One region of the Blautia sp. RTP21359st1_E11_RTP21359_211015 genome, then DNA from elsewhere that is predicted to be linked to it. Evidence: riboswitches for the same ligand, from Rfam matches in the RefSeq annotation. Region 1 holds a riboswitch; the other holds the start of a gene.
The links. Region 1 has a riboswitch for cobalamin ahead of nikB (nickel ABC transporter permease). Riboswitches for the same ligand answer to the same signal wherever they lie in the genome.

Region 2: it holds a riboswitch for cobalamin, as region 1 does, so the genes downstream of both, AB5026_RS07560 (ABC transporter permease) here and nikB (nickel ABC transporter permease) in region 1, are expected to answer to the same signal.

What each region holds. Positions count from the first base shown of each region.
Region 1 is NZ_JBDGAB010000009.1:39,239-43,523, reverse strand. Features, by position in the region: gene nikC (nickel transporter permease) at 1-818, opposite strand, end outside; gene nikB (nickel ABC transporter permease) at 819-1,757, opposite strand; cobalamin riboswitch at 1,941-2,130, opposite strand; gene AB5026_RS04980 (M14 family metallopeptidase) at 2,415-3,374, opposite strand; gene hisIE (bifunctional phosphoribosyl-AMP cyclohydrolase/phosphoribosyl-ATP diphosphatase HisIE) at 3,546-4,285, opposite strand, start outside.
Region 2 is NZ_JBDGAB010000015.1:67,714-71,998, reverse strand. Features, by position in the region: gene AB5026_RS07570 (ABC transporter ATP-binding protein) at 1-576, opposite strand, end outside; gene nikC (nickel transporter permease) at 557-1,420, opposite strand; gene AB5026_RS07560 (ABC transporter permease) at 1,436-2,365, opposite strand; cobalamin riboswitch at 2,501-2,675, opposite strand; gene AB5026_RS07555 (MATE family efflux transporter) at 2,823-4,181, opposite strand.

The sequences.
Region 1 (4,285 bases):
CGCGGATCCAGTACATCACGGATGCTGTCTCCAAGCATGTTGAAAACAACAACACAGATCACGATAGCGATACCAGGGTAGATCATAAGCCATGGCGCCTTTGCCATGTAGGTTCTTCCTTCATTCAGCATCAGTCCCCACTCCGGTGTCGGCGCAGTTGCACCAAATCCCAGGAATGAAAGGGAAGCCAGCTCCAGCATCATAGTTCCGATATCTGCTGCCGCAGTTACCACCATCTGGGTTACCATGTTGGGAAGAATGTGTACAAGAAGAATTTTCCAGGTCTTTGTTCCGTTTACTATAGCTGCCTCTATGTAAAGACTCTTCTTGACTTTCAAGACCATACTTCGTGCAAGACGGGCATATTTTGTCCAGCTTACAGCCGCAATGGAGATAACGGCATTGACCAGGTTTGGTCCAAGCATACCGGCAATGGCAATGGCCAGTACAAGCCCAGGGAAGGAGATCATCATATCTGCAATACGCATGATCACTGCATCCACAACGCCGCCGAAATATCCGGCAATAACTCCTAAAAATGTACCGATGACAAAGATCACCGCAACCAGACATAAGGTCATGATCAGAGAGGTTCTTGTTCCGAAGATAACACGGGAAAGAAGATCTCGTCCAAGCTTATCCGTTCCGAACGGATGAGCGGAACTTGGCTCCTGCAGTGATTCGGTCATAACTGCATCCAGTGGATCATATGGTGAGAGCTGTGGCGCAAAGATCGCAATTCCGATCACCACGAGACCCAGAATGAAGAAAAGAGTGAACTGTTTATTTTCTTTGAATGTTCGTAATACCTTTTTCAATTATCTATCCTCCTTAAGTCTTGGATCGAGATAAGTATAGGACAGATCCACAAGCAGGTTGATGCACATGTACAGGATTGCGATCCAGAGTACATAGCCCTGTACAAGAGGATAGTCACGACAGGAAATTGCTTTTACTGCCATATTTCCCATTCCAGGCCAGTTGTAAATGATCTCTACAACTGCAGTACCTCCCAGAAGACTTCCAAGGGAAAGCCCCAGCAGCGTTACCAGCGGAAGCATAACATTAGGAAGAACGTGTTTCCAGAGAATGACGCTTTCCTTGATTCCACGCATTCTTGCACCTGTGACATAATCCTGATGAAGTTCCTCCAGCACTGCACTTCTTACCTGTCTGGTATATTTTGCAGACATGGCAAGTGCAAGAGTCAGCGCCGGGAGGATCATAGATTTAAAATCCGTACTGCCCCCGGCAACATTGATCCAGCGAAGCTGAACACCAAAGATGCTGAGAAGGATCAGGCCCAGCCAGAAGCTTGGAACAGATACTCCCACAAAGGTAATCCCTCTCACAAAATAATCTGGGAATTTGTTCTGATATACAGCGGCCAGGATTCCAAGCGGTATGGAAATAATGACCATCATCAGAAGTGCCAGCAACGACATCCTCAGCGTCGGCCAGAAACAGGATACCAGTTTATCTGTTACCGGCATTTTGAAAGAATAGGACTGTCCCATATCTCCTGTAACAACACCCTTCAGCCAGGAACCATACTGCACGAGAAAGGGCTGATCAAGGCCAAGCTCATGTCTTGTCTGTTCCAGAAGCTCTGGTGTAGGAAGATTACCACACTCTGTCAGCATGATCTCCGCAGGATCACCAGGTGACAGGTAGGTCAGTCCAAATGTGAAAAAGCTGATTCCAAATAATACAATGATGATCTGGAGAAATCTTTTTCCTACTTGTTTCTTTGTCACGTTTTACTCCTTTCCTCATTTGATGCGATTTTAACATTGCCGTTTTAATTTAGTTAGATAAAAGAAACTATTGGATTCTTAATATGCAGAATATGCATGGAATTTTAGAAAATTTGCACGAAAAAAGCCCGTGACGAAATACGGGCACACAAAATAAATATGCTTCCTATCTTCCGTAAGAATCATTTTAAAACAATTGCAAGCAGGTCTCCTGACTTAGGATCCTTACCCTCAGACACCTTCCCGGTCTATTTCTCACGCACTCGACCAGTGGTACTTTGTCTGAGGATTTCCCCTTACAGTGACGGGATCGTACCGGATTTACACCGGTTTCCCTATTAATCCTCTCAGAACTTACAACGGCTGATGTGAAAATCAGCAAATGCTGTCAAATTACTGAAACATTATATGATAAAACTATAGTTTATGTCTATGGAAAAATGTTATATTTTTAGAAAACTCATAAATTTTGTTAAAGATGCTTGAATTGTATATATCCCCCATGGGGGATTTGACAATTGGATTTATCTGATCTGCTAAAAAAACACGGATTTTACCTCGCTATTTTTACAAATAGAATAGCAAATGGTAAAACCCGGTTTTCTTACTGTTTCAATATGATTTCAGACAGAAGCGTTCTGAAAAGGTTGTTTACTATCAGGTCAGAGTCTCCGTGATCGCTGCATATGCGATCATTGGTCCGTCTTCAATAATGTTCAGACTGGCTGTCTGATAAAGTACGACTCCGTTTTCAGTTGCAATAGATGTGTAAAGTAAATTTCCATAGTAATCTCTCAGTTCACCCAATTCTTCTCCCTTAAAGAAGTACTCTCCAGGCTTCTTGGATGGATACCAGCATCCGGTATACGGCGCATATTCATAGACTACATTTTCAAGAAGCATCTGACGGTAATGCTTCAGACCATGACATTTCTTTCCCTGGAGATGAAAAACAAGGTGACGGACGTCTCTTTTATCCTGTTCTACTTCCTCCCAGGTCCAGTAGCTGTGTCCGCCTCTTTCGATGAGAATACTTGGAATTCCAAGAGAAGAAGCATAATTGTAGGCGCCACCTGTGGCGGTTGTGGAACGGACCACATATTTTACGCCGATATGCCGTGCCATATGTAATGATTTCTCTGCTGTCTTTTCATCTACAACCCCTACATAATAAACATAGGGATGAAGCTGTTCGAACCCATCTCCGCTATGCAGGTCGATATAATAATCTGCTATGGAAAAAAGCTTTGTTACTATAGCATAGGCAATACGATCTGCAGCTGTTCCCTCAGGATCTCCGGGGAAAACGCGGTTCAGGTTCTTGCCATCCTCATAGACCAAACTCATGGTGCGATGCTCAAAGCCACTGACATTGACCAGTGGAACGATGATCACATTTCCCTTCAGTTCTTCCGGTTGAAATTCTTTTGCAAGTTCCATTGCCGCCTGGATTCCCACATACTCCGCACTGTGTATTCCTGCTGTGATCAGTATCGTCGGTCCGTCTTTCACTCCGCATATCACAGTTGCCGGCATTGCTATGCCGTATCCTGTGATCTTAATTTTCCCCTGTGCCTTCTCTCCTTTTTCAATCACCCAGTCATCAATTTTGATCATTGGTTGTTTCCCTTTTCCTTTTTTATATTTCCGCACTTTTGACGATAAGTATATCATGCCTAACCGAAATTGTACATATTCTTTTAAGATTCCGGGAAAACAGAAAAAAGCTTTCGTAACCGTTCATTCTGATCCGACGTACAAAAGCTTTTTTCCTGAATGATATATAATTTATCTTTTTACCAATTCTTTGGTGATTTCTTCCCAGCTGACTCCTTTTTCCACCATGAGTACCATCATATGATAAAGAAAATCTGAAATTTCGTATTTAATCTCTTCTTTATCCGGATTTTTGGCTGCAATGACGATCTCTGTGCATTCTTCACCGACTTTTTTCAAAATCTTGTCGATTCCTTTATCAAAAAGATAATTGGTATAGGAACCTTCCTTTGGATGTTCTTTTCGGTCAGTGATCACATCATACACATTCTGGAACACGTGAAGAGGATTGGTATCATCGTACTCCTTTTTCATCAGCGGTTTGAAGAAACAAGTACGGTTTCCTGTATGGCAGGCTGCGCCCACCTGCTCCACTTTGGCAAGGATCGTATCATTATCACAGTCAATGGTAAGAGACTTTACATACTGTACGTGGCCGGATGTCAGACCTTTGGTCCAGAGCTCATTCCGGCTGCGACTCCAGTATGTCATTTTTCCAAGCTTCAATGTTGTGTTAAAAGCAAGCTCATTCATATAGGCCAGCATCAGTACTTCATCCGTCCGGTAATCCTGGACAATAACCGGAACCATTCCGTCACTGTTTAATTTAAAGTCCGACCATGCAATATTACTTTTATATGTGTTTACCGGAATTCCGGCTTCTTCGCAGGTTTCCTTAAATGTATGCAGATCATTTTCAAGACTGCTTACATAAGCACCGCAAAGTCCGGACACAGCTGGTTCTCCTAAAA
Region 2 (4,285 bases), on a different contig from region 1:
GGTTACATCCAAGGCTGTCGTCGGCTCATCTGCGATCAGATAATCCGGTTTCATGGACATGGCAATGGCGATCATAACACGTTGGCACATACCACCAGACAATTCGTAAGGTTTTTTCTTCATCAGTTCTTCCGGATCACGCAGATTCATCATCCGCAGACTTTCCAACGCTACTTCCCTTGCCTGTTTTTTGCTCATTTTGCGATGTTTTCTCAGTCCTTCCAGAAGCAGTTGTTCAACTGTAAAAAGTGGATCAAGAGCAGCAGTCGGATCCTGAAAGATCATTCCGATCCTGTCTCCGTATAACTGTCGTTTTTCTTTTCCTGATAACTTCAGAAGACTCTTTTCGTTCAGTGTCACATCTCCGGATATCACCTTTCCATTTCCTGCAAGCAGATTCATGATCGTCAGAGAGGTAACTGACTTGCCGCTTCCACTTTCTCCCACCAGAGCATGGATCCTTCCGCGTTTTACTTCCAGGCTGACATCTTTTACTGCATGAACCATTCCGTGAGATGTCTGAAACTCCACATGTAGTCTTTTTACCCTTAGGACATCATTTTTGGGCTGTTCCATTCTGTATTCCCTCCCCCAGATAATTAAATGCCAGAACAATGATCATGATCAGTATGCCCGGATAAAACATCAGTCTTGGATAAGTCTGGATATAACTTCTACTGTCACTGAGCATGATCCCCCATTCCGGTGTCGGCGCCTGCACACCAAGGCCGATAAAGGAAAAACCGGCAATTGACAGAATGATCGAACCGATTTCCATTGTTGCCAGTGCGATCACAGATGGCAGGATATTTCTCAATACATGCCTAAATATGATCCTTGCGTGGCCGCAGCCGCCGGCTTTTAGTGCGGTCATATAATTTTTATTTTTTTCCTGAAGTGTCAATGCTCGGGCAAGCCTTGCATATTCTGCCCAGGATACGACCGATAAGGACAGAATCAGATGAGCGCCGCTGGCTCCTACGGTTCCTGCAATGGCAAGTGCCACAATAAAGACCGGCATAGCCATAAATACATCAATGATCCTCATAATTATGGAATCGATTTTTCCACCTACATATCCGGCAAACAGTCCGATCGGCACCCCGACACATACAGTAATCAGAAGCACCGTAAAGCTATAGCTCAGTGAATACCGGCTGCCCCAGAGAAGTCTTGATAAAATACATCGTCCCAGCTGATCAGTACCTAAAGGATATGCCGCCGACGGATTCTTTAATTTTATCGAAACATCCACAAGCAGTGGATCATGCGGCGCCAGTACAGGTGCAAAAATAGCTGCCAATGCAAAAATTATGACCACCATCAATCCTATTTTTGTTTTCGGTGACCGGAATACCTGTTTCCAGTACAGATTCTGGATCATGCTTTTTTCTGTTTTCTGCTTTCTTCTGCTTCCCATTCTATGATCTCTCCTTTACTTTAACTGGATTCGCCGGTCAATCGCAGAATAGGCGATATCCACAAGAAAATTTAATACTACAATGCCAACAGCCAGAATAAAGATAAAACATTGTAGCACCGGAGTGTCTTTTGAGATCACGGATTTCAATGCCAGATTTCCGATTCCCTGAATTGAAAAAATACTTTCTATCACAGCTGAGCCACAGAAAAAACCGATCACAATTGATACCAGACGTGTAAGCACAGGAATCAGAATATTTTTCAGACCATGACGCAAAATTACATTTACAGATGACAATCCCTTAGCTCTGCTGGCACGTATGTAATCCTGCTTCAGCACCTGTATCATATTGGTACGGATCAATCTCGTCATAATTCCAAAGAAACTGATATCCATGGCAAATGCCGCAAGAATCGGGATGCCTCCGGCATCTCCTCCGATCACGGAAATCACTTTTAGCTTTACTCCAAATATATAGAGCAGCATCAGACCGATCCAGAAAGACGGCATAGATACACTGAGGGACGACAAAATGCGAATGACTTTATCCAGAACTCTGTTTTCATAAATTGCCGACAAAATTCCAAGAGGGACTGACACGATCATCAACAATAAAAACGAAGTAACTGCCAGTTTAAATGTCTGTGGAAAATATCTTTTTAATTCCTCAAAAGCCGGTTTTCTGGTAGAATATGATTTTCCAAAATCGCCATGAAGTGCCTGATCCAGCCATTTCCCGTATTGTACCAGCACCGGCTGATCCAGTCCTTCCTCATGCCGTACTTCTTCTACCTGCTCCGGTGACGGATGCTCATATTTTTTCTCCGCCAGCACTCTGGCCGCATCACCTGCCGATATAAAACTCAGCATAAAAATAATAAATGTAACCGCCAGCACTACCGGAATCATAAATATAAAACGCTTTGCAATTACTTTTCCCATTTTCATTTCTCCTCATTTTTCATCTGTTTATTCGGTTAAAATAAAAAAAGCTGATATGATCCAGCATCATATCAGCACAAAAAACAAACCTCCACCTCAGGCAGAGCTTATTCCTTCTGTATCCCATCCGAATCAGAATTCTTCTGTCAAAAAGGCAAGTCTCCTGACTCCAGTTCTTCCTACTTACCATCTTCCCGGATCTCTCCAGTGATATTTTGGTTTTCGTCCCTGTCACAGTAGCGGTGGCTGTTCTGGCATTTCACCAGATTCCTTATTAAGTACTTTGTACACCCTTCTGACTATTCAATTTTCATAGTTGCAATGAATAAATATTATAATATCATACTTTTCTTTTTATATAAATAGTTTTTTGTCAAATATAAAATATCTGAACATTTCATAGTGAAACCCGGATATTTTCTGCCTGTATTATTATAGATCCCTTAAGTAAATAACATTATGTATGAACGGTGACTTCTTTATATTTCCGTATAATGATCATATAACTTACGAATAATAAAACAGCTGCACTGCTCCATGCACAGATCTCTGCATAGTATATTCCATCTTCACCGATCAGTTTTGGCAGCAGCAGCGCAACACTGACACGCATGATAAATTCTGCAATGCCGCTGGCAAGCGGAATCAAAGTATTACCCAGGCCCTGGATAGCGGAACGATACACATACAGCAGATACAGCACCCACAAAAAGACAGCCATGATAAACAAATACTTATATGCTATATCCAATACCTGTCGGGTCTGATCCGGTTCACCGGATACAAACAGGGACAGTACATTACGTCCAAACAGTACCATCATGCCGGAAATGAAAGCCGAAGTGAGCACTGCCATATAAGTGCCGCTGCGCACGCCTTTTCGAATCCTCTGGTATTTTTTTGCACCAAGATTCTGGCCCACATAGGTTGTAATAGCATATCCATATGAAACGGCAGCCATCTCCAAAACCCCATACAGCTTGTTCGATGCCGTAAATCCCGCCACAAACAGAAAACCAAATCCATTGATCACATACTGTACCACAAGTCCTCCCACGGAGATGATCACATTCTGTATCGCAAGAGGAACCGCCAGTTCCAAAAGCCGCAGGCTCATAGAGGGCTGCCTGTAAAAGTCCTTCTTTTCCAGGCGGATATCCGGGATTTTACGTAATACGATCAAACAGTACAAGGCAGAAAATCCCTGCGCGATAACGGTCGCCACTGCTGCTCCGGCTATACCCCAGCCAAAAACCGCCACAAATAACAAATCCAGTCCCACATTGATCACTGCTGCCACTGTCATTGCGATCAACGGAGATCTGCTGTTTCCAAGTGCCCGAAGGATCGCTGCAAATATATTATAAGCAGCTATGATCGGGATTCCTGCAAAGATCAGCCGCAAATATAACATTGTCAGATCAATGACATTATCCGGTGTCTGTAAAAATAAAAGAACATGATAAACTGTACCTTCACTTACTGCGAGTACGACCACAGACAGTAATGCTGTCATGATATAGCTTTTCGCTACTGCACATTTCAGATTTTCCTTTTCCCTTGCTCCATAATACTGAGATACAAGAATAGAAAAACCCTGTGTGATACCTGTCATGATCCCCAACACCAGCCATACCAGCCAATCTCCGGCACCTACTGCCGCCAGTGCTTCAACTCCTACCACTTGTCCGACGATCATGGTGTCTGCCATTGTATAAAACTGCTGAAAAATATTTCCAAGCATCATTGGTATGGCAAAAGTTATGATCAGTTTTCCGGGAGATCCGGCAGTCATATCTTTTTCATTAGTTCCCATAAGAATCTCCTTTTCTTTTCATCCTTGACCGCTATTTTACAAGGGACTCTTACGAAACACAAGACTATTTTTTCACAAAGTTTTTCTCATATTTTTGGTAGCTA